Regions from separate parts of the Comamonas sp. Y33R10-2 genome, predicted to be linked through region 2. Evidence: predicted binding sites of a transcription regulator. Region 2 holds the regulator's gene; the other holds the start of a gene.

Region 1 (11,605 bases), 1.7 Mb from region 2:
TTTTTGATTCACTTCAAAATAGCCCACGCCTTCATTGCAGCCCCGGTTGAAGTCCTCTGTGGCGGGAATGCCTGCCTGCTGCGCAGCCTGCGAGAAGGCGTCGAGGATGTCCCAGCGCAGGCGCTGCTTTTCCACCCGCCACTCGCCGCTGCCGCCTGTGCTTTTGCTGCCATGCCATTGTTGGAAGGCATCGCTGGCATGCACGTTGTTCGCAATGTTGTTGGTGACGCCGTTAGTGACGTTTTTTCCAGCGTCCTTTTGCGCATCCAGCCGCCAGTGATCTTCATGCTGGCGAAAGGCGGGCAGTACCTGATCCCAGCGCCAAGTGTCATCGCCTGTCATCTGCGCCCACTGCTCATAGTCTCGGGCTTGGCCGCGCATATAAATCATGCCGTTGATGCTGGAGCTGCCGCCTAAAGTCTTGCCACGCGGATAGCGCAGGCTACGCCCGTTCAAGCCTTCGCTGGGCTCGGTTTGATAAAGCCAATCGGTGCGCGGGTTGCCTATGCAGTAGAGATAGCCCACGGGGATGTGAATCCAGTGGTAATCATCTTTGCCGCCGGCTTCTATCAGCAAAACGCGATGATTTCTGTTGCGGGTAAGGCGGTTGCACAGCAGCGAGCCGGCTGTGCCGCCGCCGATAACGATGTAGTCGAACTGGGTGTCACTCATGGGGCAGATCAAAGGCCAGATTGAGGCCGAGTACAGGTTTGCGCTCAGGCCAAACCTTCAGGATTCATAGGAGAAAAAGCTGATTCATTAACGGCGATGGCGTCGTCGGTGTCGATAGGGAAAGCGCGTGAATACTCATCTTTTGGAAGCTGCTCACGCAATACCGGTGATGACTTTCATAGGTTTTTGCTAAAAATTGCAGCGTTATCATGGCGCTTGCGGCTGCGGCTTACATGCTGTGCTTGGCATGCTTTGTGTATGGATGCCGGCTGGCGCGTTATGCTGCCCTTCTCGGATAAACAGTCCCTCAAGTCAGCCAGTCCCCTTGCCTTAGGAAGCCTCTCTTTGTCCAGCACAGATCAATTACCTCAATGCTCACTGCAAAGCCGCGATGGTCAGCAATGGGCTGTGCCTGTGGGCCGCTGGAGTGCTGCGCAGCTGGGCGACCGGCATATCTGGCGTCAACTGGCGCCGCAAATCAAGGCGGTGCCCAAGGGCGTGGCTTGGGACTTGCAAGCCTTGACTGCGCTGGACCACATCGGCGCGCAACTGCTGTGGCAGCAATGGGGCAAGACTTGGCCTGAGAAGCTAGAGATCACCAAGACCCAGCGCTCAATGCTGGAGCGCATCGCTAAGTTCAGCGACTTCCCAGAGCCTAAGCCAGAGCCTTCGGGCCTGATGTGTGAGATTAATAAGCTCGGTCAGTTGGTGATTGGAGCGTGTAATCACTTCGCCAGCTTGATTCGTTTGATTGGTCAGTTGCTGCTGGACTGCATGCGCTTGGTGCGCAACCCGGCGCGCGGCCCTTGGCGCGATATTTCTGGGCATCTTTATGCGACGGGGACTACGGCCTTGCCCATCACGGCGCTAGTCGGTTTTTTGATTGGCGTGGTGCTGGCTTATTTGATGGCGCTGCAACTGCGCCAGTTTGGTGCCGAGTCGTTCATCGTCAATATTTTGGGCATCTCTTTGGTTCGTGAGTTGGGCCCTTTGTTGGCCGCGATCTTGGTGGCGGGGCGCAGTGGCTCGGCAATCACAGCGCAGATAGGTGTGATGCGCGTGAATGAGGAGCTGGATGCCATGCAGGTCATGGGCATCTCTCAGGGCTACAGGCTGGTGCTGCCCCGTGCGCTGGCGCTGGCAATCTCTATGCCGTTGGTGGCACTGTGGACCACGTTGGCCGCGCTGGCAGGTGGCATGGCGGCTGCTGACCTGGCGCTCAACATTACGCCTTCCTATTTCTTGCAAAGCCTACCTGCTGCTGTGCAGGTCGGTAATTTGGGCCTGGCCATGGCCAAGTCTATGGTCTTTGGTGTGCTGATTGCACTGATTGGCTGCCACTGGGGTTTGCAGGTGGAGCCCAATACCCAGAGCTTGGGGCGCGGCACAACGGCATCGGTGGTGTCGTCCATCACCATGGTCATCATCGTGGATGCGATTTTTGCCATCCTTTTCCGAAATGTAGGCTTTTAGGATGAACTACCCCCTGTGCCGCTTCGCCGCTTCCCCCAAGGGGGACGACACCCTCGCTGCGGGGCGGCCCTTGCTTCGCGTCTCTGGGTTATGTCGTGCCAGTCTCTTAGATCGAGAGGCTCGTAAATGACTGAGCTGATGCAAAACCGTCGGATTGAAGGTGCCATCGGCGGCTATGAGCCTCCGCAGGATGTGCCGCCGCTGGTGCAGGCCATTGACTTGTGGACTGAGTTTGGTGAGGGCGAGTCGCGCTTTGCCGTGCATCAGGACTTGAATTTCGATGTTTATCCGGGCGAAATCCTCACGCTGGTGGGAGGCTCGGGTACGGGTAAAACAGTGTTGCTGCGCCAAATTCTGGGTTTGCTCTCGCCTTCGCGTGGCACGGTCACCGTGAGCGGGCGCCCCTCGCGTGAAGTTATCAGCGGTGAGTTGGCGGCCAGCGAAGTGGGCATGCTGTTTCAGGCGGGAGCGCTGTATTCCGCCTTCAACGTGCTGGACAACATTGCTTTTGCGCTGCGTGAGCAGGGCACGCTGTCTGATGCCGTGGTGCGCGACGCGGCCATGGTCAAGTTGCAGATGGTGGGCCTTAAGCCCGAGCACGCCACGCGTATGCCTGCAGACCTTTCCGGCGGCATGATTAAGCGCGTGGCGCTGGCCCGCTCGCTGATGATGGACCCGCCGCTGCTGCTGCTCGATGAGCCCACAGCCGGTTTGGACCCGCAGGGCTCGGATGATTTTTGCGAACTGCTGCGCGACATTCATGCGGAGTTGGGCCTGACCGTCATCATGGTCACCCACGATCTGGATACTTTGTTTGCGCTGTCAACACGCGTGGCCGTGCTGGCTGAGAAAAAAGTGCTGTTCACCGGCGCGCCGCGCGATGTGGCACAGGTCTCGCACCCGTTTATTGAACACTTCTTCCAGGGAGAGCGTGGCCGCCGCGCCATGGCCCCGGTGCAAGGCGGCCCTGCCGCAGAGGAACGCTGATGGAAAACAAGTCCCATGCCATGGCTGCCGGCATTTTTGTGCTGGTGGTAACCGCCCTGCTGGCAGGGCTGGCTGTCTGGCTCACCCGAGATAACCGCGAGTACCAGCTCTATGAAATGTCTACTAAAGATGGCGTCAGCGGCCTGCAGCCTCAAGCCACGGTGCGTTACAAGGGCGTGCCTGTGGGCAAGGTGGTGCGTATTGATTTTGACCCGCAGATTCCCGGTAATGTGCTCATTCGCGTAGCGGTGGGCGAGAACACGCCGGTGACCCCCGCCACTTATGCACAGCTGGGCTACCAAGGTGTGACGGGCATGGCTCATATTCAGCTCGACGATGACGCCAAATCACCGCAGGAGATCAAACCCGGCCCCAGCGGCCTGCCGCGCTTGCGCATGAAGTCTTCGCCTCTGAACATGCTGGCCGATCAAGGCCCGGTATTGCTGGAGCGGGTCGATGAAATCTCGCGCCGCCTGAACTCCATGCTGGGCGAAGAAAATCAAAAGAGCATGACTGCTGCGCTGCAAAACATTGCTTCCGCTGCTGGTAGCGTCAACGAGTTGGCGGGCACCATGAATAAGGCGGCTGCAGGCTTGCCGCAGGTGACAACAGATGCGCAAAAGACCTTGCAGTCGCTGAGCAAAGCGGGGGACGCCGCCACGGGCGTGGCCAATGGTTTGCAAGACACGGTGCGCAGAATTAATGCGCCTGATGGCCCGCTCAAGCAGATTGCGGATGGCACGCAGGCACTGTCTCAGGCGGCTGACGCGATGGGGCGCAACACCTTGCCGCGCGTCAACCGCGCCGCCGATGATTTCTCGCGCGCATCGCGTAGCCTGAGCAATATGGCAAGCCGCATTGGCGACAACCCACAGTCCGTGCTGTATGGCGCTGGCGTGGGCCAGCCCGGTCCGGGCGAAGCGGGCTTTGCGGCCCCTGCGTCAGCGCATTGATTTGACGAACACCTGAAGAAAGCGTCACAGGAAGCTATATGGCAAAACCTCTCCATTTTTCGTTTGCTTTGCTGCGTGCTGCTACCCTGTCTGCTGCGGCGCTGGTGCTGGCCGCTTGCTCGGCACTGCCCACACCGCCCATTCAGCCTGTGCGCTATGACCTAGGAATGACGGATACGGCTGCGCCGCAGGCCAATGCGGCGGCCCCCAGCGTGGCCCCGCCGCCCTTGGTGCTGGCAGAAGTGCAAACACCTGCAGGTGCAGATAACTCCACAGCCATGCTTTACCGCTTGGCTTATGCCAACCAGCAAGAGCAGCGCGCTTACCAAGGTGCCCGCTGGAGCCTGCCGCCCGCTCAGATGCTTGAGCAGCGCCTGCGCACCCGTCTGGCACTAGAGCGCCCGGTGCTGACGGACAAAGACAACGTCAGCCCCAATGCCAGCGATCAGCGCCCGCTGGGCATGCTGCGACTGGAAGTGGTGGAGTTCAATCAAGTTTTCGAGAGCGCTCAAAGCAGCCAAGCGGTGGTGCGGCTGCGCGCCAGCCTGATTGCGCAAGACAGCCGTGGCGGCAATGTGCTGCTGGGCCAGCAGCTCTTTAGTGCGCAGGCTCCGGCGACCACGGCTGATGCTGCAGGCGGCGCACGGGCCATGTCTGCCAGCGTCAACGATGTGGCCACGCAGCTGAGCAATTGGTTGCAGAGGTACGGCCGCTAAAGTTAGCACTCATGCACATCCAAAGCCCTGCGATGCAGGGCTTTGTTGATTTTGGGCAAGTTTTAAACATTGCTTGGAGCTGGCTTTGCTGATGTGGGTCAAAGAGGATGGGCCGCCTTCTTTTTAAGCTGCTAAGTCTTCAACCCCACCCCAAGGAACTGCCATGGCCAGCCTCGAATGGAATGCCTCCCTCATCGTCGATTTCCCTGTGATGGACGAGGTGCATGAAGAGTTCGTCGCCTTGCTGGCGCAGGTTGAAGCGGCTGGCGACGAGCAGCTGCGCGCACTGTGGGATGTGTTGATTGCCCACACCCAGCACCACTTTGACCAAGAAGACCGCTGGATGCAGGCCACCGGATTTGCGCCGGGTAACTGCCACAGTCAGCAGCACAAAGTGGTGCTGGCTGTCATGCGTGAGGGTGCCGTCAAGGCTGAGCAGGGCGACCTGAGCACGATTCGCCATATGGCCAGCGAGCTAGGCCCTTGGTTTAGCCACCATGCGCAAAACATGGATGCATCTTTGGCCCTGCACATGCGCAGCGCCGGTTTTGACCCGCTGACCGGTGCGGTGCTGATGCCCGAGGCGTTGCCGCAAGAGCCCATTACCGGCTGCGGCGGTGCTTGCGGCACCTCTGACAAAACGGCAGAAGCTAGGCTGTAAAACGGACTCTCTCTAAGCCAGCGGCGCAAAGCGACGCAGGCTACGGATATATCGCAGGAGAGGCAAGGATTGGGAAGATTTTGACCAGTCCCCCCGCCATCACTTCAATCGCCAGCGCGGCCAAAATCAACCCCATCAACCGGGTCATTACGTTGATGCCGGTCTTGCCCAGCACGCGGGCAATGGGGCTGGCTAGCGAAAAGCACAGCATGATGGCGGCGGCCACCACCACGCCATAGCCCACCAGCGCTACATGCTGCCAAATGGTGCGGGCTTGGTCGGCGTAAATCACCACAGTAGACATGGCGGCGGGGCCTGTCAGCAGCGGAATAGTCAGGGGCACCACGGCAATGCTGTTGCCCTCGGCGGCTTTCTCGACTCCTGCCTCTAACGTGGCGTTGTTTGGCCGATCTTCTGCCGGGCGCGAGTTCAGCATATTCATGGCGCTGAGCAGCAGCAGCAAGCCGCCGCCGACCTGAAAGCTTTGCAGCGAGATATTGAAGAACTGCAAAATTTCCAGACCCAGTAGGGCGCACACGGCAATCACACAAAACGCGGCAAAGGCGGCGGTGCGAATGGTTTGCCAGCGTTGCTCGGCATTGAAGCCCGCCGTGTAGTGAATGAAAAACGGAATGATGGCCAGCGGGTTGACGATGGCAAGCAAGGTGATAAGCGGCTTCAAATCCATGGCAGATGGGGTTCCCGTGGCGTGGTCGATTCGTCAGTGCATAGCGGCAGGGTCTAAGGCAGCTGCTTGCTTACAAGTATGCAGTTTTCGGTGCTTTGAGTGAGAAACGCGTGGACAATGGCTTGCAGTATGTTGATGGGTTGCGCGTTCGCCAGCGAATGAAAATGCGCGGTTCGCGGGTTAACTCAGGCATTACAGCATTCATTAGCCAAACATAATGAAATCCTTTGCCAATGCTTTTCGGGCATACGTTGAGTGCCACAAATTTAGGAGCATTTATGGGTAGCTTTGTTGACTTGACCGCCGTTGATGGCGCCAAAACCCCCGCCTACGTGGCCCTGCCTGAAGGCAAGCCGCGCGGTGCTGTGGTGGTGTTGCAAGAAATTTTTGGCGTGAACTCGCATATCCGCTCCGTCGCTGATCGCTATGCCTCCCAAGGCTATGTTGCCGTGGCCCCCGCCATGTTTAACCGCGTCAAACACAACGTAGAGCTTGGCTATGCTGAAGAGGACATGAAGGCAGGCATGGCACTCAAGGCTGCCGTAGAAGCTTTACCTTCACCCGGGGCCCTGCGCGATGTGGAGGCAGCCGTGGCCCATGCTGCAACGCTAGTGCCCGGCGGCAAAGTGGGTGTGGTGGGTTACTGCTGGGGCGGCTTGATGACTTGGCGCGCAGCCTGCACGTTGCCCAGCGTGTCTGCCGCCGTTTGCTACTACGGCGGCGGCATGACAGGTGAGCAAGAAGCCAGCCGCCAAGCCCTGTGCCCGGTGCTAGCTCACTTTGGTAGCCAAGACCACTACATCTCACTGGAGTCGGTAGAAGCCTTCAAGCTGGCTCAGCCCAAGGCGCAGGTCTATGTCTATGAGGCCGACCACGGCTTCAACTGCGGCCAGCGCGGCTCATACAACGCTGGCGCAGCGGCCAAGGCCATTGAGCGCACTCTGGCCTTCTTCGGCGAACATCTGGCCTGACATAAAAACCATAGCTGCTTGCGCTTGATAGGTAAGCGCAAGCAGCTTTTTTATGGACTTAAACCGCTGCGGTGGGTGCAGCTGATCTATTAGCGTCAATGGTCAACGTTGCTGTGACTTGAATGGCGGAGGCCGACCCTATGAGGTCTATTCTGCGGATAGCATGGAAGCATCTTCAAACAATTCAAGAACGTCTTTGAAGCAAGATTTTCTATGGATCAACTGTCTTCTGATGCCGCCTCTTTACGAAAATATTTTGATTGGACTCGGTACTGGCTTGGCTTCTGGCCTGGTCACTGGCCTTTATTCAGGTCTTATTATTTCGAGGAGAAATCGATTTGACTCTCTGCGAGTTGATCTACTGCGTCATATAAACAGCATTGAGTACATGCAGGAGGAGGACGGTGTTCGGGTTGTACCCGGCACAAGCTCGCAGCTCATATATGTCGCCAGCGATTTTGCTCACTTTGGTCATCGCCAGGCGGCTGAAGTGTCGAGCTATGGACACAAGACAGTCATCTCGGCAATTAATGACTCTACGTGTGGACGACTTAACACTGCCTCTTTGGAGCTGGAACTTAACAAAGTTCGTGAGAAGTTCCGAGCAATCAAACCATCGGCATCGTTGTATTTCCCTTGGGGGCAGATTTAATAAGTACTTCAAAACTAGGCGGATTGAGCATCCGCTTACGGGGTTGCTTTAAAACAGCTTCTGGCCGTTATAAGTCTTTGACTACCTTCCGCAGGTCCAACAAAACGCGTTGCGGAACGCGGCTACAGGGCGCACCCTAGGCCAGAGACATTAAGCAAGCGCCGCCGCGCAGCGAGGATGTCATCCCCCTCCCGAAGAGAGAGGGGAAGCCGCAAAGCGGCTCAGGGGGCTCTCACTCCTTCTCTTCGCTCTCTAGATACCGCCTGCGCCAGAAGTAGGCCACCAGCAGCACGGTAATCAGGGCCATAGCCAATAGCGCCCAGAGAAAGCCTTTTTGGTTGTGCACAAAGGGGATGAACTCGAAGTTCATGCCAAAGATGCCGGCAATCAGGTTCAGCGGTAAAAAGATGGCGGTGACCGTAGTCAGCGTGCGCATGATGTCGTTGGCGCGGTTGCTTTGGGCGGAGAAGTGCATTTGCACTGCGGTCTCGGCGCTTTGCTCCATGCGGTGAATGTGGTGGGTCACGCGCTCTATGTGCTCCAGCACGTCACGTGAGCGCACGCGCAGCAGTTCGCGCTCATGCTGGCGGGCGGGGGTGTGCTCGGACGGCCAGCCTTCCAGCGCCTCTGTCCAGTCCTGCATGGCGGCGCGCTGGTCTTCGCAGATTTCGTCGAGCTGGTGCAAAGCCAGTCGCACATCCAGCACGCTAGCCCAGTTACTAAAACGCTTGTGGGGCTTGAGCAGGGCGATCTGCCAGTGATCAATCTGCCGCGTCAGCGTGCGGCGCAGATCCAAGTAACCGTCGACCATGCCGTTGACCATGCGCAGCATCAGGTCGGCAGGCTCTACCGGCAGCTTGCCGCTGGATTGGCGACCTTCTACCTTGACGGGGCCGGAGATCAGGCGCTGCCAGAAGTTGTCTTGCACAAAGCAGTTGTCTTCGGGGTGGATGGACAGCAGGATTTGGTCAAACAGCGCAAAGCCTACGGGCTGGGTTTCCACGCGCTGCAGCACCGGGGCATCGCGCTGGCTGTGTGCCGGCTGATGAGAGGCTGGTGCTGAAGTCGTGGGCGATGCAGCGGCAGGCAAAGGCGCTGCTAACGAGGCGGGGGCGGCGGGCGTGGTTGCAATGTGGCTGCCGGTCAGTGGAGGCAGGTGGGCGTTGGCCAGCCTGCGAAACACCAAAATGTCGTAGCGCGACGTGTAGTCGTAGTTCGAGGGCAAGGCGGGGTTGAGCAAGTCGGAGACATGCAAGTCCACCAGCGGTGCGCCGCCCACATGGATTAGCAGTGACTGGATGGCTGGCAGTTGCGCCTCAAACTCAGCGCGCGTGCAGGAAACCCAATAAAAGCCGGTGGTAGGCGGCTGTGAGGGCAGGTCTTCCACAGGCTGGGCTGAAAGCGGGGTGATGTGCAGAACGCGCATGGGCAACGACACCTTGGGTAGCTGATAACTGTGTGGAGATGCAGGCAAGCATGTGTGCAGACATGTGCGTGCATATCGAGGCGAATACAAAAACGGCTCGGAAGTCGCTGCCGAGCCGGGAAATCATGCCTGAATCAGACTCAGGTGCAAGTCAGTTAAGCACCTGTAGCTATCAAATTCATCATCTTCAACTTACAAGCCTCGCAGCTTTTTGGCGGCGTCAATGGCGAAGTAGGTCAGGATGCCATCAGCACCGGCGCGCTTGAACGCCAGCAGGGCTTCCATCATGACTTGGTCGTGATCCAGCCAGCCATTGGCAGCTGCGGCTTTGATCATGGCGTACTCGCCCGAGACTTGGTAGGCGAAGGTGGGCACCTTGAATTCGTCTTTGACGCGGCGCACCACATCCAGGTACGGCATGCCGGGTTTGACCATGACCATGTCCGCGCCTTCGGCGATGTCTAGCGCCACTTCGCGCAGGGCTTCGTCGGTGTTGGCGGGGTCCATCTGGTAGACATTTTTGTCGGCTTTACCCAGTGCGCCGCGCGTGCCCACGGCATCGCGGAAGGGTCCGTAGAAGGCGCTGGCGTACTTGGCGCTGTAGGCCATGATTCGGGTGTGAATATGGCCTTGCAGCTCCAGCGCTTCGCGAATGGCGCCAATGCGCCCGTCCATCATGTCGCTAGGGGCGAGCATGTCCACGCCGGCTTCTGCATGGGCCAAGGCTTGGCCGACCAGCATTTCCACGGTGTCGTCGTTGATGATGTAACCGCTCTCATCCAAGATGCCGTCTTGGCCGTGGCTGGTATACGGGTCCAGCGCCACATCGGTCATCACGCCCAGCTGAGGGAATTCTTTTTTCAGGGCGCGCACCACGCGTGGGATGAGGCCGTCGGGGTTCAGCGCTTCTTTGCCGTCGGGAGTTTTGAGCGAGGCGTCAATGGCAGGGAACAGAGCCAGGTAAGGAATTTCCAGCTTCACGCACTCTTCGGCCACGGGCAGCAGCAGGTCCAGACTCAGCCTATCCACGCCGGGCATGGAGGGCACGGCTTCACGGAGATTGCTGCCTTCGTGCACAAACACGGGGTAGATGAAGTCGTGGGACGTCAGCACGTTCTCGCGAACCAGATTGCGGGTGAAAGCATCGCGGCGCAGGCGGCGGGGACGGCTCTGGGGGAAAGGAGTGGGGCTGGACAAATGCATGAGGAAAATTGTGCCCCATTCGCCATGGTTTGGCTGGCAAGCCCGCAACTAATAGCCAACTAATCCATGGCGGCGGCTCGATTGCAAGGTAAAGAGTGCAAATGAGCGCCAATGAGCCCCCATGCAGCTGGCGATGCGCGCCAGCGTGCCCTTACACTGGGTCTCATGCTATGGGTTAAAGCTTTTCATATTGTTTTCGTGGCCAGCTGGTTTGCTGGCCTGTTCTATTTGCCGCGCATTTTTGTCAACTTAGCCATGGTGAGCCCTGGCTCGGTGGCTGAGCGCGAGCGCTTGGTGTTGATGGCGCGCAAGCTGCTGCGCTTTACGACTCTTTTGGCGCTGCCTGCGCTGGGGCTGGGTGTGTGGCTTTGGCTGGGCTGGGGCTTCAGGGGTGGCTGGCTGCATGCCAAACTGGCCGTGGTGCTGCTGGTCATCGGCTACCACCACAGCTGTGCCGTGCTGCTGCGCAAGCTAGCTGACAACACCTGCCGCAAAAGCCATCGCTGGTTTCGTTATTACAACGAAGTGCCGGTGCTGCTGTTGATTGCTGCCGTTATTTTGGTTGTGGTCAAGCCTTTCTAGGCTTGATGGGAACAGGGAGCTTTTGTGTCTGAATCTGCGGTGAGTCAGGTTGGCGGGATGCCGGTGATCTCCATGCGCCAGACCTCGGCTTGGCCGCTGGCGCTGGTGTATGCCGTGCTCATCGTGTTTGCCAGCCTGTTCCCCTTTGATGGCTGGCGCGCGCAGGGGATTGATCCTCGCGTCTTTTTGTTCGCCCAAATTCCGCCGCCTTACTGGACGTGGTTTGACGTCAACACCAATATCGTGGGTTATGCGCCGCTGGGCTTTTTTCTGGCGCTGGCGCTGATGCGCTCGGGCCAGCCACGGCTGGCGGTGCCGCTGGCTTTTCTGGCGGGCACACTGCTGTCGCTGAGCATGGAGTTTTTGCAAATCTACCTGCCACGCCGCGTGCCGTCTAATTTGGATTGGGCGCTCAACGCTGGCGGCACGCTGATGGGGGCATTACTGGCGGCGCTGCTGGAAAAGCTGGGTGTGCTATCGCGTTGGAGCGCTTTTCGCACTCAGTGGCTGGGCGAGGGCGGGGCGGGCGTGCTGGTGTTACTGGCGCTGTGGCCGTTTGCGCTGCTGTTTCCTGCGGCCGTCCCCTTCGGCTTGGGTCAGGTGCTGGAGCGCTTGGACGAG
Region 2 (11,605 bases):
GAGCATCAAAGATGGCGCTTTTGCGACCTCGGGGGATTTGTGGCATCAGTTCAGCGTGGATGGGCGGCGTTATTCGCACACGCTAGATCCGCGCACGGGCTGGCCCGTGACGCATGATCTGGCCAGCGTCACCGTGTTTCATCCCGAGTGCATGCATGCCGATGCCTTGGCGACGGTGCTCACGGTACTGGGGCCGCAAGAAGGCATGGACTTTGCGCGCCAGCATGCGATTGCGGCGGTGCTGATCTCTCATGCCAATGAGACTGGGGCAAGCACAGCGGTGCTGAAGACGCCAGCCTGGATCAATCAATTTGGGGCATGACTGTGGAATGGATTTTGACGCCAGAGCGTATCTCTGGTGCTATTGGTTTAATAGCTGCTTATGCTGGTCTTTGCTGGGGCATTGCCGCCAAAGTGCGCAAACAGCGCAAGGCAGAGGATGAAGAAAACAGCGCGCCGCAAGGTAATGTGCAAGCACCTGCCGTGTTGGTGGCGTATGCCAGCCAGACCGGGCAAGCCGAAGCGCTGGCCCGTGCCACCGCCCACATGCTGGTCAGCGGCGGTTTGCAGGTGCGCCTGCTGCCCGTGCAAAAGCTGACTGAAGACCTTTTGCAGCAGCACATGCAAAGCCTGTGGGTGTTATCCACCACGGGCGAGGGCGATGCGCCTGATCACGCGTTGGGCTTTGTGCAAGGTCTGCTGGCCTCAAAACTTCAGCTGGAGTGGCACCAAAGTGTGGTGCTGGCGCTGGGCGACAGCGAATATCAAGAGTTCTGCGCTTTTGGCACTGAGGTGCATGAGTGGCTGAAGGCCAGCGCTGAAAACAGCGATTCAAGCAGTGATGCAAACGGCGATTCAAGCAGTGATGCAAACGGCGATTCAAGCAGTGGATCGAGCAGCGAGCTGATCTGCGTAGACAACATGAATGCCCAGAGCCTGCAGGCTTGGCAAGCGCGCGTCGGGGCGCTTCGCCAGCAATTGTTGGGAGAATCCGCTGCGCAGGACTCTGACGCTGACTGGTTGCAAACGCCAGCCAGCGTGCCGTTTGTGCTGGCGCAGCGCCGTTTGCTCAATCCCGGTAGTCAAGGCGGGGCGCTGTACCAGCTCGATTGGGTGCCGCAGGCGGGTGCGTTGCCGCATTGGGAATCTGGCGACCTGGTCTCGCTGTGCGTGCCCGCCGATCCTGAACGTGCGCGGGACTATTCCATCGCTTCTATCGTGGCTGACGGCAGCTTGCAGATGCTGGTGCGCCAAAGCGTGCGAGACGATGGCTCGCCCGGTTTGGCCTCTGACTGGCTATGCCGCGGCATAGCGCTGGGCGATGTGCAGGCGATAACGGTGCGCGCGCACAGCGGTTTTAGGCTGGGTGATAACGCACAACGGCCGCTGATTTTGATTGGCAATGGTTCGGGCCTTGCAGGCTTGCTCAGCCACATCAAAGCCCGCGTGCAGCAGGGCCGCAGCGACCAATGGTTGATGTTTGGCGAGCGCAGCCCTCTGCATGACGCGATATGTGCCGAGCAACTGGCCCAATGGGTGCAAGGCGGTCATCTGGCGCGACTGGATCAGGCTTGGTCGCGCAACAGTGATAGCGGCAAAGAATCGCACTATGTACAGGACTTGCTGCATATCCATGCCAATGAGCTGCTGCGCTGGGTGGAGCAGGGCGCGGCTATCTATGTTTGCGGAAGCTTAAATGGCATGGGTCAAGGGGTACACCAGACGCTGCAAGCCATTTTGGGCGAGGCCAAGGTCGATGCGTTGCTGGCCCAAGGTCGCTACCGCCGCGACGTCTACTGATTGGGGCGGGTACAGCTTGGCGGCTGTTGCCTCAGCCCGGTTTGAGAGCCGCCACCCAAGGCGGCTCATATTGACGGTGTAGCCGCTCTAAAGTGCAGACTCGGGTGGGTTTAGCGGCTCTTAATCACTGGCATTGCTGGCTGTTGACGATGCGCTTGAGCGCTTCGGTATCCAGAATGCGAACGTGGCGCTGCTTGACATCCAAAATGCCATCTTCGGCGAATTTGGAGAAGGTGCGGCTCACGGTCTCGAGCTTGAGTCCCAAGTAGCTGCCAATTTCTTCGCGCGTCATTCGCAGGACCAGCTCTGACTTGGAAAAACCACGGGCGGCCAGGCGTTGCACAAGGTTCAGCACGAATGCGGCGAGGCGCTCTTCAGCGCGCATGCTGCCCAGCAAGAGCATCACACCGTGCTCGCGCACGATTTCTCGGCTCATGACTTTGTGCACATGGTTTTGCAGGGCCGTGACTTCGCGGGAGAGTTGCTCGAGCTTGTCAAAAGGCATGACGCAAACTTCAGCGTCTTCCAGCGCCACCGCATCACAAGTGTGGTGGTCGTTGACGATGCCATCAAGCCCAATAATTTCGCCCGCCATTTGAAAGCCAGTGACTTGGTCGCGGCCATCTTCTGTTGCAACGCTGGTCTTGAAGAAGCCGGTGCGAATCGCGTACAGCGAGGTGAAATCTTCGCCGTTGCGAAACAGCAGTCCACCGCGCTTGATCTTGCGACGCGTGGCCACAATCTCATCAATGCGCTCCAGTTGCTCGTCGTCCAAGCCCATGGGCATGCACAGTTCGCGGAGGTTGCAGTTGGAGCAGGAGGCTTTGATGGTCTGAAGATTCATGGGCTTTAGCTACGGCACTGACAAACTCGGGTGAGAAAATCGCGCCGTTCATAGACCTCGTATTGGGTGATGAGATAGATCAAATTGTCGCAGCACTTGCCTTGATTTCTCTTGATTTTCATCAAGGACAGGGCGAAAGCCTTGGGGCACATTGTTCATATTCATTCAAAACCATGCGCTCCTGCCTCAAGGTGCTGATGTTTAAGGGCTCTGATGGCCTTGTTTTATCAGTCTTTAGTGAGGTGTGTGCGCGCACTGACGAGTAGTTATGACCGCTGTAACGCCCGAATTACTGAACCGCTTTGATATCCCTGGGCCGCGCTACACATCGTTCCCAACAGCCGACCGTTTTGTTGAGGCTTTTGGAGCTGAAGACTACATTTTGGCATTGGAGCAGCGAAAAGCACACACCGGTGCGCTTGCTTTGCCACTGTCCGTCTATGTGCATGTGCCATTTTGCGAGTCCCTTTGCTACTACTGCGCCTGCAACAAAATCGTGACCAAGCACCACGAAAAAGCGGCGGAATATTTGGACTATCTGGCGCGTGAGTTAGCCATGCACACCGCGCACTGCGGCAAGGGTCAGCTGGTCAGCCAGTTGCATCTGGGTGGCGGTACACCCACTTTCTTCAGCGATGCCGAGTTGCAACAATTGATGGCGCTAATGCGCGAGCATTTCAAGCTCGATGCAGCGGGCGAGTATTCGATTGAGGTCGATCCACGCACGGTCAGCAATGAGCGCCTGAAAGTGCTCAAGGACATGGGCTTTAACCGCCTGAGCTTTGGCGTGCAGGACTTTGATCCGGCGGTGCAAAAAGCGGTGCACCGCGAGCAGCCAGCCGAGCAGGTGTTTGCGCTGGTGGCTGAGGCACGACGCTTGGGTTTTGTGTCCATCAATGTGGACCTGATCTATGGTCTCCCTAAGCAGACACCAGAGTCGTTTGCGCGCACGCTGGCTCAGGTCAATGAGCTGAGGCCGGATCGCATTGCGCTGTATGCCTATGCCCATCTGCCAGAGCGTTTCAAGCCACAACGCCGCATTGAATCTGCCGATTTGCCTATGGGGCAGGACAAGCTGAACATGCTCTCGGGTGCGATTGATGCCTTCATGAGCGGCGGCTATGTGTATGTGGGCATGGATCACTTTGCGCTGCCCACTGATTCACTGGCTATTGCTAAGCGCCAAGGGCGTTTGCATCGCAACTTTCAGGGTTACAGCACCCAGCCAGACTGCGATTTGATTGCACTGGGTGCGTCGGCTATTGGCAAAGTTGGTGCGACTTACAGTCAAAACGTAAAAACACTGGAAGAGTATTACGACGCGATTGATGCCGGTGTATTGCCTGTTCAGCGTGGGCTGGCGCTTTCGCGAGACGATCTGGTGCGCCGCGCCGTCATCATGTCCATCATGTGCCAGGGGGCAGTTCTGTTTGAGCCTATGGAGCAGGCTTGGCTGATTAGCTTCCGTGAATATTTTGGAGGCGAGTTGGCTGAGCTCAAGGACATGCAGGCCAATGGCCTGATTGAGTTGTCTGATGAAGGCTTCAAGGTCACGGGTCTGGGCTGGTTTTTTGTGCGCGGAGTTGCCATGTTGTTTGACCGCTATTTGCAGGCAGACCGTACCCGCGCGCGGTTTTCACGCATCATCTGACGCATGTTGTTTGCGCTGGTTTGGACTGCTTTGATCATGGGGCTTGTAGGTGGCCCCCATTGCCTTGTGATGTGCGCTGCACCATGCAGCGTGGTCACGCGCGCTAGACCTGCTGGGGTGAGCACTGGAGTCAATGCCGAACAAGTCATTGCGTTGCACAGCTTGCAAAAATGGCAATGGCTGCGTACCAGCTTATTTCATTTGGGTCGTATTGCCGCTTATGCCTTGCTGGGCAGTCTGGCGGCTGTCGCCATGGAAAGTCTGGCTTGGTTGACGAATCAAGCCGTAGCGCTGCAGCAGCTGTGGGCGCTGATGCATGTGGCCGTGATGGCATGGGGCCTTGCCATGCTGGTGCAGGCGCGCCAGCCCATGTGGCTGGAGCGTGCTGGGCGCTCTGTTTGGAGTCGGGTCCAACCTGTGGTGACTGCGCCTGGCGGCAGTTTGGCTGCAGGCTTTGCTTGGGCTTTAATGCCTTGCGGCTTGCTGTATTCGGCAGTACTGGTTGCCGCTTTAAGTGGGGGCGCATGGCAAGGGGCTTTATCCATGGCAGCGTTTGCCGTGGGGGGCGCTGTGTGGCTGCTGCTGGGCCCTTGGCTGTGGCGTCTGGGGCAGTCGCATGTCAATGCATTGCGAGCGCAGTGGGGATGCAGAATGGCGGGCTTGATGCTGATGGGCGTTGCAGCATGGGCGCTATGGATGGATTTGGTCTACAGGCCCAGTCTTTGGTGTCGATAAGTCAATCGTGCTGGTTTGACTGTGGGTATTTGTCTCCCAACAGACCCTAGTTATGTTTCTGAGACAGCAGAACTGCGGAATAATGTCCTCTCTTATTTTCAGCATTTGATGTGAATCGTTTTGTTAATATTAATGTAGGACAACTGCGCGTTGGCATGTATGTTCATTTGGAGACTGGCTGGTTGCACCATCCGTTTCCCGTTAATAGTTTCAAAATTACGAATGCAGAGCAGCTCAAGACCTTTGCAGCTTTGAAGCTCAAGACTGTTCAAGTTGATCTCACAAGAAGTGATACGCAGGACTTGGTATCTGAGCCTGGTGATAGCGATCGCTTAACTCCCTCAATTCTTGTTGAGTCACAACGCAGTAAAACAGAACTTTGGCGCGACAGAGTTTTGGCCGTTCAGACTCAATTCTTGGGCGCGGTTTCTGTATTCGATGATGTGCAGGCGCAATTGATTGCGAGCCCGCAAGCGGCAAGAACTCTTACGGACGAACTGGTTGCGCAACAAGTCGTCAAACTGGCGCAAGAGCGAGATGCCAGCCTGCATTTACTGGCCGATGCGGGTGGCGCAACCTATGGTATTCATGGCGTCAACGTTGCCGTGCTTAGCCTGCTGCTGGGTAAAACACTGGGGTTGCGCAGTGAGGAATTGCAAGACCTTGGGGCGGCAGCGTTACTGCACGATATTGGCAAACCTGCACTGAAGATTTCTGCGGCTGCCTGCGCTCTTAACCAAGGCCTTGCCGCTGGGCATTTACGAGATACGGCATATGCCGAGCATGTGGGCGCATCGGTGACTTTGGCTATGACCATGGGTTACGCGCCATCAGTGACTACCGCGATTGCTCAGCACCATGAGTGGGCTGATGGCACGGGATTTCCGTTGGGCTTGCTTGCTGCAGATATGGACATTGCAGGACAAATTTTGGCGCTGACCAATAATTTTGAGCGCTTGTGCAATTTGCCTGAACTTGGCAATGAAATGACGCCACATGAAGCCATGGCATCTCTTTATGGCCAATACCGCCAGCGTTATGCGCCCGTTGTGCTTAAAGCTTTTGTTCAGACTTTAGGCGTGTATCCTCCGGGTTCATTGGTGGAACTTAGCGATGGGCGCATAGGTGTGGTTGTCTCAGTGAACACTAGCCAGTCGCTTAAGCCGCAGGTGCTGACGTATGAACCGCTTGCTTCGCAAAAAATGCAGCAGGTAGACTTGGTTGAACTTGTAGGTTTGGGTATTCGCCGAGGCTTGACGCGCAATCAAGTACCTCGTAAAACTTTGGAAGCTCTACAGCCACAAAGGCGTTTGTGCTACTTTTTCGATAGTTCTGCAGTGATTACTGCCGAGAAAGATACTTCGTGATTTCGTTGCAGAGTATGCACTTTGCCCCTTTGCTGACCGCCTTGCTCGATGGCCTGCAGGAAGCCGTTTGGCTGCTTGACGCCACAACACTGAGGGTAGTGCATACCAATGCGGCCAGTGTGTTGCTTACGGGCTATACGCCGCAGCAGGCGAAGGGTCAGCATGTTGAGGTGTTGTGTACCTCACTCGTTCAAAAAGCGTTTTGGCAAGATTCGTCTAACTGGGCGGGTGGTGCGAAGTTTCTCTCGGAAGTATCTCGCGCTGACGGTAGCTTGATCGCAGTTGAGATGGAGGTGCGTTACGTCGATCAGGCATCGGATTGGCTGATGCTCACCATGGTGGATCGAAGCGAGCAGTTGCAGCACGAAGGCAAGCTCGATATGTTGCTCTCGGAGTTGCGAGCCACGTTGGAGTCTGCCGCCGATGGCATGCTGGTGTGTGACTTGCGCGGAGGCATTCGCGCCTTTAACCGCCGCTTTGCTGATTTGTGGCAACTGCCTGAGTCGCTGTTGGTGCAAAGAGATGACCGTGCCATTTTTGAGCATATGCGGGCGCAGACGCACAGCAGTGAAAGTCAGTTCACTTTGCTGCAAGAAGCAGCAGACTTGTCAGCACCTGAAACCTCTGAAGTCCTGATGCTTTACGGCGGACGGGTGCTTGAGCGTCGATCTGTCCCTCAGCTGAGCAGGGGCGTGGCGATAGGGCGTATTTGCTCGTACAGAGATATTACGGTGGAGTCACGCTCCGCCGCCGAGCTGCGCTTGGCCGCGCGAGTGTTTGAATCCAGCATGGATGGCATTTTTATTGCCGATGATCGCGGCGTTATTGTGCAAGTTAACCCGGCAGGGGGCGACTTGTTGCGAGGAAAACCGGTTCTAGGCCTTGCGGCTTGGAACTTGTTTGAGTCCGATTCCGGCCCGGTTGCTGACTTGCTGGAGCTGGCATCCGCGCGCTGGGATGTGGGTAGCTTTTGGGAAGGCAACCTGTGGCTTGAGCAAGGTGACGGCCAGCGGTGTGCCGTTTGGCTGTCGTGGGTCGCTTTGCGCGATGGCTATGGCCGCTTGGTGCAAAGCATTGGCTTTATGCGAGACATGACCATACAGCACAGCGCTCAAAAGCAGATCGAGCAGCTGGCTTATAACGATGCGCTGACGGGGCTGCCCAATCGTCTGAGCTTAAATCGCCATGTGCAGACTGCCATCACCGCTGCTCGCTTTACTCAGCAGCCTTTCAGTATTTTGTTTCTGGACTTAGACCGTTTCAAAATCATTAACGACTCTTTGGGACATGATTTTGGAGATCGTGTGCTCAAACAAGTTGCCCAAAAGCTCTCTGGCTTGCTGCGCACTACGGACATGTTGTGCCGTCAAGGTGGTGATGAATTTGTGCTTTATTTGCATGACTGCACGGGTGATGGAGCTGCAGCGGTCGCGGATCGCATTTTGGAAGAGATGCGTCAGCCCTTCATGCTCGATGGCCTAGGCTTCACAGTCCAATGCAGCATTGGTGCAGCCCAGTTCCCTGCAGATGGATTGACGCTGGATGAGCTGATTCGCCAGGCCGATATTGCGATGTATCGCGTCAAAGAGCGTGGCCGCGGTAACTTCAGCTTTTATCAGCCGCAAATGAGTGCTGGATTGCTCTCGCGCATGAAGCTCGAACATGCCATGCGCCAAGCGTTAGATAAAGGGCACATGGCGGTGCACTTTCAGCCACAGGTGCACATCAGTTCTGGTCGCATTGTGGCTGCCGAGGCCCTGCTGCGCTGGACAGATCCAGAGCTTGGAGTGATTTCCCCAGCAGTCTTTATTCCTCTGGCTGAAGAGTCTGGTTATGTGGTGGCTTTAGATGCTTGGGTGCTGGAGCAATCCGTGAAAGAGGCTGCGCATTGGCTGGCTATGGGCTCACCTGTGAAGGTCTCTGTGAATGTTTCGGCGCTGGAGTTCAGGCAACCGGATTTTGTAGACCGCTTGATCAGCGTACTTGCAAGTAGCGGCTTGCCCGCCCAGTGGTTGGAGATGGAGTTGACTGAGACCATCTTGCTGCAAGACGCGCATGAAATGGCATTGCGCGTGCATCAGATTGCGCAGCTAGGCGTAGGTCTTGTGATTGATGACTTCGGCACCGGATATTCAAGTCTGGCCTATCTCAAGAAGCTGCCCATTTCCAAAATCAAGATTGACCAGAGCTTTGTGCGTGGCCTCCCACACGATGCTGGAGACAAGGCCATTGTGGGAGCCATCATCAGCATGGGTCGTGCTCTGGGTGTTGAATTGGTCGCTGAGGGTGTCGAAACGCAAGCGCAGTGTGATGCAATTGCGCAGTTGCAGGGTGATTACTTTCAGGGTTACTTGTGCTCTCCGGCCGTGCCTGCCGAGCAGTTCAGGTTGAGACTGAGCCAAGGTTTCGCTAAAGAAAGTGCTAACGGGGCTTCTTTCCTACCGGATAACGATGGGAGCTATCTGCAGACACCAGGCTTGCAGTAGGTAAATCAGTTCGCATTTTTGATAGCTCATCTATCGTCTGATTCGACGATGCTTACTTTGCATAGGGTAAGCAAAATGCCTATCTATCCATGGGCAGACTCCTTGGCGCACGGTGTTGAGTCAATACGCATCAATGAAAATGGCTCACAGAGTTAAGCAAGTGCGCGGTGCTTGATGGGCCGAATTTATTGAGATATCAAATGCCCAAGAGCGATTACGTCACATTCGATTTCTACAACTGTCTTACTTCTAGCCAAGGGGCAAGTACAGGATTTGCTCTGCCTAGAGGCTCTGAAGTGACTGCGCCTCCTTCACGGAGTGCAGCTTTTGCCACTGAGACTGAATTAATCAGCGATCTGATTGCCGCGCTGTACGAGGCTGCGTCCGAGCCAGAAAGCTGGAAAGCTTTTCTTGAGCTGTTGCGCTCAAGTGCGGTAGGCAACTACGCCTCGCTTATTGTTCGTGATCCTCATGGAGACAATGTAGGTTGGGTGATTTCTGCTGCAGGCGGGCGTGTCAATGTGATTTCACACGACCCGTATGCGCAATGGAGCCCATTTCTGGGTTCGCCTAAAGATAAAGTTCTTACCCTGCTGGATGTGATGACCGCATCTGAGTGGAAGGCCTGCCGTTACTACACTGACTGGTGTAAAGACATTGATATTGAACACATTCTGGCTGTGGATGTGGAGACGAGTAATGGCTGTGCCTATGGTCTGCGCATTACTCGATCAAAGAAGGATGGGGCTTTTGAGGCGCGTGAGCTGAGCATGATGCGGTTGCTGGTACCGCATCTCAAGCGTGTGCTGAATATGCAGCTGAACTTGCATAGAGACCGTCAAGTCATCTCGCTTTATGGGCGAGCCACGGCGCAGTTGATGATGGGAGTCGTCATCCTTGATCAAACTGGGCGCATGATTGAATCTAATTCTGCTGCCACATCTATTTTGAATGTGGGTGACGGCATTAGAGTGAGTAATGGCACGCTGGAAGCTGTGTATGCCAATGACAATCGAAAACTCCAGCGTTTGATTAGGGATGCCTTGCTCTCCCCTAGGTTGTCGCGAGTTTTCGTGACCGAAGGTATGTCCATCTCCCGCCAGTCAGGACAACTGAACTGGGGGGTGGTGGTGCAAAGCATTTCACCGGATGAATGGACTGAAGGAAAGCAGCGCCCTAGTGTGGCTGTCTTTTTGCGCGATACAACCGGCAAGGCTGAGCCGCCTGTTAAGTTGACGCAACAGCTCTTTCATTTAACTCCCGCAGAAACCGCTGTTGCAACGCATTTGAGCAATGGCATGTCGTTGGAAGAAGCTGCAGAAGCTCTTGGCATCAAGCCCAACACGGCGCGTGCCCATTTACGATCTATCTTTTCCAAAACAGGTGTGCGCAGGCAGACCGAGCTAGTTCGACTCTTTCTCAATAGCGTGGCTTGGCTGGGTAACCATTGAAAAGCTGAAAAGAAAAGGCCCGCATGGAGCGGGCCTGTCTTATGGGGTTGGCAGCTGTTTTGATCAACAACTGCCTGAAATATCAGGTGTCTGCAAACGCCACCGATTCCTCATCCTGAACCGGGGGTTCAGGTGGGCAAGGGCAACCTATCGTTGGGTTCATCTGACGCGAGACGATCACGCTCAATAGGTGATGTACCAAGCCCGTGCTCGTTGAGCATTGGTTCAAGGAAATATAAAAACCGGCAGATTTGCAGACAGGCTTATTTTAACGGCTATTGATTCCCATATAGATGTCATGACAGCTTTGTTTCAGACTTTGCAAACCTTGAACTGATCAGAGTAGTTTTTCGTCAGTTTCAAGCGCTTGATCGAGCCTGAGTAGCAGTTGCTCTGCAAGCATCTGCTGGCGCTGCAACTCGGCCTGAGCAGCTTCGCTCACTTCAGGAGCCGAGGCTTGCTCTTGGTCCATGGACTGCATCTCCGAATGCACATTGGCCATGAGAGCCTGCTGGGCATCGCGGTCGAGTACGTCAAAAGCCATGTTCAACGCCGCCAAGACCGCCACGCGATCACGGGAGCGAACTTTGCCGCTGTCGCGGATGCGTGTCATGGCGTCATCAACTCGACGAGCCGCCTCTTGCACTCGCTCTTCTTGGCCATCGGGACAGGTCAGCAAGTAGCTTTGCTGCATGATTTGCACATCGATCTGCTTCATGGGCGTCAGGGGCGGGTCTGGTAATGGGGGTGACTAGAGGTCACTCTCCCTGGTTGGCGGGCAGGCGCTCGATCAAAGCATCAACGCGTGCGCGTGCGGCTTGCAGGCGCAGGCGCAGCAAATCGCGCTCTTGCGTGAGAGCTAAGACCTGATCGGTGAGCAAATTGTTGGTGCGCTGCAATTCTTCGTGGCGCACCAGCAGACGCTCTACGCGCTCGGCAATGAGATCAAGAGAAGGCTGGGTGGTCATAGACACTGCCATTGTAGGTCTTGCAGTCTTTAGATGTGCATTAATGTGCGAGCAAATTGATGAGTTTGCGCAATGGCAAAACGCAACTTGAATGCTGTAATCAGGAACATTCAAAATCCCTCTCAAAATCGTAGCGCGAAGCTGAGGTTATGTCTGCCTTAGCGAGGTTTGTAACGTAAACAATCGTCACATAACTCGTTCCACTGAAGGATTTAAGTGGTTCAGCGGTCATTACAATAGTTAATGTTGGTGCTCGATGCTGCTTTTCTGTGGCCTCAGTTCAACGGGAAGCAGGGAGGTGCT

What was found. The regulator FNR, encoded in region 2, switches genes on or off when oxygen is low (the NO sensors DNR and NnrR bind a similar motif). The targets are predictions, from matches to a motif close to TTGATNNNNATCAA.
Region 1: KUF54_RS12625 (hemerythrin domain-containing protein) is a predicted target of FNR. The motif match lies at 4,890-4,903, and genes of this name have one in related genera.

What each region holds. Positions count from the first base shown of each region.
Region 1 covers NZ_CP079925.1:2,834,357-2,845,961, forward strand. The annotation lists gene KUF54_RS12600 (GMC family oxidoreductase) at 1-672, opposite strand, end outside; gene KUF54_RS12605 (ABC transporter permease) at 1,018-2,145, shown strand; gene KUF54_RS12610 (ABC transporter ATP-binding protein) at 2,272-3,132, shown strand; gene KUF54_RS12615 (MlaD family protein) at 3,132-4,085, shown strand; gene KUF54_RS12620 (ABC-type transport auxiliary lipoprotein family protein) at 4,124-4,801, shown strand; gene KUF54_RS12625 (hemerythrin domain-containing protein) at 4,965-5,462, shown strand; gene KUF54_RS12630 (MarC family protein) at 5,503-6,150, opposite strand; gene KUF54_RS12635 (dienelactone hydrolase family protein) at 6,429-7,121, shown strand; gene KUF54_RS12640 (hypothetical protein) at 7,285-7,773, shown strand; gene KUF54_RS12645 (magnesium transporter CorA family protein) at 8,006-9,199, opposite strand; gene hemB (porphobilinogen synthase) at 9,392-10,402, opposite strand; gene KUF54_RS12655 (CopD family protein) at 10,568-10,984, shown strand; gene KUF54_RS12660 (VanZ family protein) at 11,057-11,605, shown strand, end outside.
Region 2 covers NZ_CP079925.1:1,125,196-1,136,800, forward strand. The annotation lists gene KUF54_RS05095 (FAD:protein FMN transferase) at 1-322, shown strand, start outside; gene KUF54_RS05100 (sulfite reductase subunit alpha) at 319-1,800, shown strand; gene fnr (fumarate/nitrate reduction transcriptional regulator Fnr) at 1,925-2,644, opposite strand; gene hemN (oxygen-independent coproporphyrinogen III oxidase) at 2,913-4,295, shown strand; gene KUF54_RS05115 (sulfite exporter TauE/SafE family protein) at 4,299-5,030, shown strand; gene KUF54_RS05120 (HD domain-containing phosphohydrolase) at 5,141-6,397, shown strand; gene KUF54_RS05125 (EAL domain-containing protein) at 6,412-8,883, shown strand; gene KUF54_RS05130 (helix-turn-helix transcriptional regulator) at 9,084-10,334, shown strand; gene KUF54_RS05135 (cell division protein ZapA) at 10,672-11,052, opposite strand; gene KUF54_RS05140 (DUF904 domain-containing protein) at 11,093-11,302, opposite strand; cobalamin riboswitch at 11,533-11,605, shown strand, end outside.